DNA from 3 places in the Vibrio sp. genome. Region 3 is predicted to be linked to each of the others. Evidence: predicted binding sites of a transcription regulator. Region 3 holds the regulator's gene; each other region holds the start of a gene.
What was found. The regulator CRP, encoded in region 3, controls carbon source genes, mostly activating them, when cyclic AMP is high. The targets are predictions, from matches to a motif close to TGTGANNNNNNTCACA.
Positions count from the first base shown of each region.

Region 1 (3,286 bases), on a different contig from region 3:
ATCATAGGCATGCTGATTCTATTTGGTCTATTGGCAAGTGGTCTTGTCTCAGTAGATTGGGTCCGCCCTAGTGCCAGTCTATTCATTCGCTACATGGTGTTGCTATTTGTGCCCATTAGTGTCGGATTAATGGAACACTTTGATATGCTGATTGCCAATGCTCTACCCATTCTAGCAAGCGCTGTGGGCGGCACATTTATTGTGCTTGTCCTACTCGGCCTCATGCTTGACCGAATGCTGAAAGGAGGACATAAATAATGTGGTTGCTCGTTACCATTGTTGTCTTTTTTGCTGCACGTTGGTTATGCCAGAAGGTTAAAAGCCCATTCATGAATCCACTGTTGATCAGTCTAGCTGTGCTGATTCCGCTGCTGACGTACCTCAAGGTTCCCTTCGAGGCTTACTACGCTGACAACCAATGGATAAACTATCTACTTCAACCCGCAGTGGTCGCCCTCGCTTATCCGCTCTACGAACAGTTACCTCAAATCCGCGCAAACTGGCGAATCATCATGCTGGCCTGTGGCGTAGGAAGTGTGATGTCGATGCTAACAGCGAGTATGATTGCCGTTTATATGAAAGCGGATATCGCGCTCATCGCTAGTTTACTGGGTAAATCAGTCACAACTCCAATCGCGATGGAAGTCTCTAGCCACCTAGGAGGTGAGCCCGCTATTGCCGCGATCCTAGTCTTAATTGTGGGGTTATTTGGTGCCATTATGGCCTACCCAATCTATAACCTGCTTAACATTACCCACCCCATAGCAAAGGGGTTAACTATGGGGACCGTCTCCCATGCCTTGGGCACTGCAACCTGTGCTGAGAAAGATGCGCAAGACGCGGCTTTTAGTTCCCTTGCATTGGTTGTTTGCGGTGTAATTACTTCGATACTGGCGCCTTCATTCTTCGCATTCGCGCTCTGGCTATCCGCATAACTCGTTTATGATACAAGTTGTCGAGCTGTTCAATTGCAGCTCGACACATATCACCTCTTGTCACTATGTAATCGATAACATGTGTGACCTCACTCTAATTATGCAATATATGAGTTCGTTACAATTATTTGTGTGATCTATCCCGCAGCATTATTTGGATCTTTGCATAAAATGAAATACCAGTATCCAGGTACGTCTGTACTCGAATTACGACCGTACTGAGATATCAATTAACGTACAAACAAGGATTCACCATGAGAAGCCGCATTGAAAAAGCGCTATCAGAAGCGCCAAGCCAAATTGCAGAGTACCTATCGCCTATTCTGTTTGCAGACAATTTTGACGCGACTCTTTCCCCGCAGCAATTTTCAGAACTGCTTTCTTTATCAGGGCTAGAAGACGACGAACTCCGCGTTGCATTACTTCCTTTTGCTGCGGCGTACTCTTACGCTCCTATCTCGAATTTCTATGTAGGTGCCATAGTTCGTGGTTTATCTGGTCGCTTATATTTTGGCGCGAATGTCGAGATTCTCGGCGCTCAACTTGGCCAAACGGTACACGCGGAACAGTCAGCAATTAGCCACGCTTGGATGAAAGGTGAAGAAGGTATTTCAGATATTACGATCAACTTTAGTCCTTGCGGTCATTGCCGCCAGTTTATGAACGAGTTGACCACGGCCGATAAGCTAGTTGTACAGCTACCGCAGCGTGATGAAAAAACCTTGCAAGAATACTTGCCGGAATCCTTCGGTCCTTCAGATCTTGGCATTGAATCAGGACTAATGGCGAAAGTCGACCACGGCAAAAAGGCTCAAGAAGATGACGAGATGGTGCTAAAAGCCGTCGGTGCTTTGAACCGTAGCCACGCGCCTTACACCAAAAACCTGAGTGGTGTTAGCCTCAAACTCACAAGTGGCGAAGTTTATCTTGGTGCTTACGCAGAAAACGCAGCCTTCAACCCAAGCCTGCCTCCCCTACAAGTTGCCATGATTCAACTTCTACTGGATGGTAAATCGCTACAAGATATCGAATCTGCAGCACTAGCGGAAATGGCAGAGGGTACAATCAGTCACCTTGCTGACACTCAAGCAACATTAGAGGCGATTAACCCGGATATTCCGGTGACTTACCTAGCGGTATAGCACGAAAAAGGCGCTCAATGAGCGCCTTTTTTAATCGACGGTTACCACTCAAACATCAAAGAACGGAGTTGGATCAACTTCTAGGCTGCTTGGAGCAATGGCTCGTTCGATGGTAACTTTACTATGCTTAACATCAACATAAGTGACATCAACGAACCGCTTGTATTTGCGTGAGTAGAAACACTTCACCTCTGGCTTCAACGGCTCTGCTGTGTTTGATGTCCATACAATACCAACACGACCATCACTAAGTTCTACCAATGCGCCAACGGGATAAACACCAATACAATTGATAAACTTATAAACCAACTCTCTATCCAAGTGAAATGGCGTCAAACTCAAAAGAATCTTAAACGCTTCAGCAGAGCTCATCCCCCTTTTGTAACAACGATCCGCCGTTAAGGCATCGTATATATCAACGATACAGCTCATCCTGCCATGCGTGGGGAGTTGCTCTGCATTCAGACCTCTAGGGTACCCAGTGCCATCGAGTTTTTCATGGTGCATAAGACACACATCTCGCGCAATGTCGCTTAAACCGGTCACAGTGTTAATGATCTCACCAGCATACACTTGGTGAAGCTTCATGTGTTCAAATTCATCAGGGGTCAAACGCGCTGGCTTGTGAAGTACTTTATCATCCACTTTTATCTTACCGACATCATGAATGATACCGCCGATAGCCATCTGTTTTAGCGTTTCTTTTGGCAAGTCTAGGTGCTTGCCAAAAGAAACCAATAATGTCGCGACGTTTACCGAGTGTTCCAACAAATACTCATCTTTGCTACGGAGAGCGGAAACACAATGCAAGGCGTCCGAATCAATCAAAACAGATTCAATCAGATCGTCGGCCCAACCATCGAGCTCATCAACATGAATCGATTTGCCTTCAAAAGTTTGGTTGAGGATTTTTTGAGCAAGCCCCTTCGCTTCTTTGATAATTTTGGAAGCTCTCTTTTGCTGGGAAAAGCGACTCATTTTCTTACGTTTGATAGGAGTCGACTCGGTTGTTTGAGGCTCGTCTACAACTTTGTCGTTGACTGGTTTAAACACACTGCCTTTGGTTGACAGACTTTGATCCACCCACGCGAACTTAACGCCACTTTTGACTAACTGGCTGATCGCTTGCTGCGTTGAGACTCGGCCTGCGTTAGCAAGATTTACGCGTTTACTGTCTTCAATGGCGGTAACAAACATGCCAATCGTCAG
Region 1 is NZ_CFHWOM010000036.1:24,227-27,512, reverse strand. Features, by position in the region: gene AC4MRV_RS15815 (CidA/LrgA family protein) at 1-258, shown strand, start outside; gene AC4MRV_RS15810 (CidB/LrgB family autolysis modulator) at 258-935, shown strand; gene cdd (cytidine deaminase) at 1,190-2,077, shown strand; gene AC4MRV_RS15800 (cyclic di-GMP phosphodiesterase) at 2,126-3,286, opposite strand, start outside.
Region 1: a site for CRP is predicted at 1,018-1,033, ahead of cdd (cytidine deaminase). Genes of this name have one in related genera too.

Region 2 (3,286 bases), on a different contig from region 3:
GATATACGGTGCTATCAAGTTGGCTTAGCGATAACTCTGCTAACTCGAGAGCCTTTTCTGGTTCATCTTGGTTAATCGCAACTTGAGCACGGAGCGCGTTAAACTCGCCTTGTTCTTTCGCGCTTAACACGACATTAAATGCTTTCATCTGCTGATCTGCCTTAGAAAGCAAATCACCAACATCGTTATAACGATGTTGACTCTGCGCTAACCAAGCTTGGAGCATACACAGTTTAGGTTCACTGTAGAGTTGTTCAGGCGTTAACGTTTCAATCGCTTTTTCAAGGCTTTGCAGCTCTCCCCCGTTAAACATTTTCCAGCCAAACTGAACTAAAATATCAGCAATGAGTTGGCTGTTTTTCGCTTTCTGAGCATGGTAAAGCGCTTGATGAGGAGAAGAGAGTTTTAACCATGCTTGGGCTGCTGTCTGGTGTAGCTGGGTTTCTTGTTGCGGAATTCGTGCAGAACGTTCATGTGTTAGGAATTCAGCAAATAGATTGTGGAAGCGGTACCAATTTTGTTCGCCTTCGAGAGGATGAATGAACAGTCCGAAACGGTTGAGTGATTCGATCATACTCAGTGCATCGTCACGTTCTGTAAGTGTAGCAACCAACTGATCATTGAAGTGATCCAATACTGAACATTGCAACAAGAACATACGCGTTTCTGCATCCAACAGATCGAACACTTCTTCGACTAAATAGTCCCACAAATGCGCGTGGTTAAACTCAGAAAACGATTCTGCCGATTGCGCTAACGTTTTGTGTTGATGCTGTGCTTGTAAAGCAATGAGTTGTAGCGCGGAAGGCCAACCTTCTACGTAAGTACGTAAATTGTTGGCGGTAATATCGTCGATGCCATCGGCAACGCGTTGATTGAAAAAACGAGTTGTCTCTTCAATATCGAATGCCAGCATTTCATTGCCGATTTCAATCATCAAGTCACGTACACGTAAGTTTGCTGTGCCCAATGGAGGCGCAGCACGACTTGTTACCACCAGGGTTAGGTTATCTGGCATGTGCTTTAGGAAGAAGCGCATGGCTTCGTGGATCTCTTCGTCATTGATCAGGTGGTAATCATCCAATACCAGATAGCACTCTTGATGGAAGACTGACATTTCTGAGAAAACTTCGCCGAAAAGGGAGTGAAGTGAAGAGAATTGACGCTTTTCTGCGAGCTTTTGCGCATTAGGGCAAGCGTTATTGGTTGCTTTATTTAACGCCTGCAATAAGTAATTCATAAAGCGGAAAGAGTCGTTATCACTTTCGTCTATGCTGTACCAACCGACATTTACTTTATCGGATAGCCACTGAGAAGCCATGGTTGTTTTACCATATCCAGCGGGTGAGCGAAAAAGGACGAGTTTGTAGCAGGGTGCTTGCTGCAACAAATCGAGAACTCGTGGGCGTACGATGGCGTTATGTAAACGACCTGGTCGGGTTAATTTAGAAGGAATCCACATCTTCTTTTCCCTGAACAATGCCCCTACTTATTGTTATTCATAATGCTAGGGGTGGTGAAAAAATAGCCACAAAAGACCTTGTTGACAGGGATGTTACTTGAGAACAATCACTACAGTTATTGATCAACCGCGAGATTTTTGGCTATTTCACATTTTGCTGCCGCCTACGCCCTTGTTTTGTGATTTTAATCACTATTTATGGGTGGTTTTAATGCGACTTATTACCCGACTTACACCAAAAACGATGAAAAATGAGTAACAGATGAAAACTTAATGTGATCGAGTATACATAAACATCAATTGGTGGTTTTTCTATGCAACTAAGTTTCATAAACAAGATGTAGGGTTATTTCGTTGATGGTGTGATCTCAATCACCTGTGCCTGCTCCACATAACAATGAAGTGAGAAGCAGATCACTCAGTGTTGTGTAGTCCGCCCTCTACGCCCTGAGTCCTCCTCCCAATACGCCGTTTAGGAGGAGGATGTTTTGCTAGCCGTGCCCATGCACGATATGTCTCAGATGGATTAGAACCAATAAGTGAGATTTCTCTAATGAAACCTACGCAACAGAAAAAATTTGATAAAGCTTGTTTCCAAGAAAGCGTAAAGCAACACCTTTCGACGACTTACGCAAAGACAGAAGCAACTGCGACTCCGCGTGACTGGTATTTAGCAATGGGCCGTGCGCTTGCTGAATTAACAACGCTGGATCTTTTAAAGACTGAACAAGATCCTAAAATCCAGAAAGCAAAAAGCGTTAACTACTTATCACTTGAATTCCTAATCGGTCGCCTTACAGGTAACAACTTAATCAGCATGGGTCTGTATGAACAGATCACTGAAGCGATGGAAGAGCTTGGCCACAACCTAACAGACCTGTTAGAAGAAGAGCGCGATCCATCACTTGGTAACGGTGGTTTGGGTCGTCTAGCTGCGTGTTTTATGGATTCATGTGCTGCCCAAGAATTCCCAACGGTGGGTTACGGTCTGCATTACGAATATGGTCTATTCAAGCAATCATTTGAACAAGGCCGCCAAAAAGAAGCGCCAGACGCGTGGCGTGGTGTTGAAGGCTACCCATGGGAAGTTGCTCGTCCAGAACTAGCACAAGAGATTGGCTTCTACGGTCACGTTGAAGTTGAACACGTTAATGGTAAAGAAGTCCGTAAATGGGTTCCTGGCATGTCAGTGAAAGCAATGCCTTGGGACTTGCCAATCGTGGGCTATGAATCAGACACGGTTTACCCGCTGCGCCTTTGGGAATGTCAGGCAATTGCGCCATTCTCACTAGCAAGCTTCAACAATGGTGATTACTTTGAAGCTCAGCACTCACTGATTGATGCGGGTAACATTACAAAAGTTCTTTACCCGAATGACAACCACGAGAAAGGCAAAACTCTTCGCCTAATGCAGCAGTACTTCCACTCTGCGGCATCGGTTCGTGATATTTTGCGTCGCCATGAAGCGGCTGGTTTCGCGCTGGCGGATCTGCCTAAGCAAGAAACGATTCAGCTTAACGATACCCACCCAACGATTGCGATTCCTGAATTGATGCGCATTCTGATCGACGAAAAAGGCCTATCTTGGGATAAAGCATGGGAAATCAGTGCAAATACCTTTGCTTACACGAACCACACGCTACTTCCAGAAGCACTAGAGACATGGCCTGAGTCGCTAATCCAGCGCCTACTACCGCGTCATATGGAAATCATTTTTGAAATCAACCACCGCTTCCTACAAGAAGTTCGTCAGATGTGGCCTGGTGACGGTGAGAAGCAAGCGAAGCTTTCTATCATCCAAGAAGGTTTCAACCGCATGGTACG
Region 2 is NZ_CFHWOM010000001.1:225,701-228,986, forward strand. Features, by position in the region: gene malT (HTH-type transcriptional regulator MalT) at 1-1,462, opposite strand, end outside; gene AC4MRV_RS01120 (glycogen/starch/alpha-glucan phosphorylase) at 2,016-3,286, shown strand, end outside.
Region 2: a site for CRP is predicted at 1,824-1,839, ahead of AC4MRV_RS01120 (glycogen/starch/alpha-glucan phosphorylase). Genes of this name have one in related genera too.

Region 3 (3,286 bases):
TCATCCCTTAAGAAAAGTGCGTTGCAGAAACATCATTTGCTCAAGGGTGAACTTGGCCTTAGCTACCAGTGTATTAAGCGTGTGACTCGCCTATATGAGTTTGATGATTTGATTACCGCGCCCCTGCATGGATTTCAAGATGCTGAAGATTACTACCAACGCTGCTCTGGTATCCATCGTCTTAAAGAGATCAAAATCCCAACTCAGATCATTCACGCAAAAGATGACCCATTCATGACCGATGCGGTGATCCCTAAATTTATTCTGCCAGATAACATCGATTATCGATTGTTTGAGCAAGGTGGTCATGTCGGCTTTGTGAGCGGAAGTGCCATCAAACCGAAATTCTGGCTCGAAGAAGCCCTCCCTGCCTACTATGAAAGTCTCACCGATCCGGCATAATAGCGGCCCCAAAACGAACATAAAATCACGAGGTATTTATGATTGTTCCATGGCAACAAATTGATCCAGAGACACTAGATAACTTAATTCGAGAATTTGTCCTTCGAGAAGGGACCGATTACGGCACAATTGAAGTATCACTGCAAAGCAAGATAGACCAAATTAAGAAACAACTTGAGTCAGGCGATGCTGTCGTGGTTTTCTCTGAATTACATGAAACCGTCGACATTCAACTCAAAAACAAGTTTTAGAGAACTGCATACAATGACGGTTTGCTAAAGCGTGTTATAGTGAACTCCGATTACAGGAACGTATTCATAGACAAGGTTTGTCATGTCAGCAAAACACCCAATAATTGCCGTTACCGGTTCTTCTGGTGCCGGAACTACAACCACTTCAGAAGCTTTCCGCAAGATGTTCAATATGATGAACGTCAAGCCCGCTTGGGTAGAAGGCGACAGCTTCCATCGATTCACTCGCCCGGAAATGGACGTCGAAATCCGTAAAGCGCGCGAACAAGGTCGCCATATCAGTTATTTTGGCCCGCAAGCGAATGACTTCCCTGCATTGGCTGAGTTTTTTCGCAAATATGGCCACGAAGGCACCGGCCAGGTACGTCGCTATCTGCACACCTTTGACGAGGCAGTACCTTATAACCAGATGCCGGGCACTTTCACACCATGGCAAGACCTACCGGAAAATTCCGATGTAATGTTCTATGAAGGCCTGCATGGTGGTGTCGTCGATGGTGACGTCAATGTCGCTCAACATGTCGATTTTCTGATTGGCATGGTGCCGATTGTTAACTTAGAGTGGATACAGAAATTCGTCCGTGACACCCGTGATCGAGGCCACTCTCGCGAAGCGGTTATGGACTCGATTGTTCGTTCGATGGACGACTATCTCAATTACATCACCCCGCAGTTCTCACGAACACACATCAACTTTCAGCGCGTACCAACAGTAGATACATCGAACCCACTTAATGCTAAAGGTATCCCAAGTCTAGATGAAAGCTTTGTGGTAATTCGTTTACGCGGAATTAAGAATGTCGATTTCCCATATCTATTGGCTATGATTGATGGCTCATTTATGTCGCGCCATAACACTTTAGTGGTGCCTGGCGGCAAGATGAGTTTTGCGATGGAATTGATCGTTCGACCAATCCTACAACAGCTGATCGAAACGGGAAAAATTGGCTAGAACTCACGGCTAGAACACGATTACTTTTCATACCGTGATCATGTGCACAGTTTTGCGTAGTAAAACCCAAGTAGTACCCGATTAAAATCAAGAAATCGTTTTCGAAAAAGGATACTATTTGTAACCGAAACACAAGTTGGCTTGCAGCATTTGTAAAGTGCTCTTATCCTAGTAGGCCTATTTAAGGCTTTGCTAAAACATGGAAAGCGGCAAGCGTACCCTGCAGAGGAAGTGAGATATTATGGTTCTAGGTAAACCTCAAACCGACCCAACATTAGAGTGGTTCCTTTCACACTGTCATATTCATAAGTACCCTTCAAAAAGCACGCTAATTCACGCGGGCGAGAAAGCTGAGACTTTGTACTACATCGTAAAAGGTTCAGTAGCGGTTCTTATTAAAGACGAAGAAGGTAAGGAAATGATCCTTTCTTACCTAAACCAAGGTGACTTTATCGGTGAGCTTGGTCTATTCGAAGAAGACCAAGAGCGTACCGCATGGGTTCGTGCTAAATCTCCTTGTGAAGTTGCAGAAATTTCGTTCAAGAAATTCCGTCAGCTAATTCAAGTAAACCCAGATATCCTTATGCGTCTTTCAGCGCAAATGGCAAGCCGCCTACAGGTGACTAGCCAAAAAGTGGGTGACCTTGCGTTCCTAGACGTAACTGGCCGTATTGCTCAAACGCTACTTAACCTAGCGAAGCAACCAGATGCGATGACTCACCCAGACGGCATGCAAATCAAGATCACTCGTCAAGAAATCGGTCAAATTGTTGGCTGTTCTCGTGAGACTGTAGGTCGTATCTTGAAGATGCTAGAAGAGCAGAACCTAATCTCTGCTCACGGTAAGACCATCGTTGTTTACGGTACTCGTTAATCTCGATTAACTGCTAAATTTTAAAAGCCACCCATTGGGTGGCTTTTTTGTTCTTGGGGTCTACCAAATAGATAATCGATTCTCTCGCTTATCCATTGGTACTTTCGAAGATTTTATCTGCAGATGCTGCCACGAACCCAGGGTAAAGCTCTCCATTACTCATTGGGTAACGTTTAGCAAACTCATAGAAGCCACCTGGAATAACTTCACTCCCTTCAGTAAAGGTAACTGCGACTTTATCTGCCATGGTTGATGATTGCTCCAGCAGTACATCTGGAGAACCTTTCACTTCACCACCAAACTCATTAATGGTAAAACCAGCATCACGTAGGTGGTTATTCACACCAACCACTTCATCAAACGCACTTAACTGGTTCACGCTCACGGTAAAGTGGTTTGCACCATAACCATGGGCAGCTAGCCAAGAGGCGTACTCACTCTCTTTTGCCAGCGATTGGAAATCAGCATAGCTAAGATCCCACAAACGTCCTCCATACAAGAATTCTGGGCTTTGCAATTGAGAAGCATCGACCTGCTCAACCAATTTAGCCACAATTGCCTGCAACTCAGCTGAACACTCTTCTACCTTCAACTCACTAATGAATACTTTCGGTTGAGTTGGGTCTGGGTGCTCAAAGTGCTTAGCGACCAACTTTTTGCTCTCAAACACATAGTCGCCACAAGGTGTGTAACCTGCGTCAAGGAATGGTTGAGCTAACGTGGCAATGCCTAACGGCTCTACATTAAAGGTGCGCAAAGCAATATGGTCGTTGATCAGAGCTTCATCTTCTTGCAGGAGGTGATGCA
Region 3 is NZ_CFHWOM010000017.1:55,824-59,109, reverse strand. Features, by position in the region: gene AC4MRV_RS11500 (hydrolase) at 1-402, shown strand, start outside; gene AC4MRV_RS11495 (YheU family protein) at 441-653, shown strand; gene AC4MRV_RS11490 (phosphoribulokinase) at 736-1,605, shown strand; gene crp (cAMP-activated global transcriptional regulator CRP) at 1,847-2,479, shown strand; gene AC4MRV_RS11480 (DUF1338 domain-containing protein) at 2,568-3,286, opposite strand, start outside.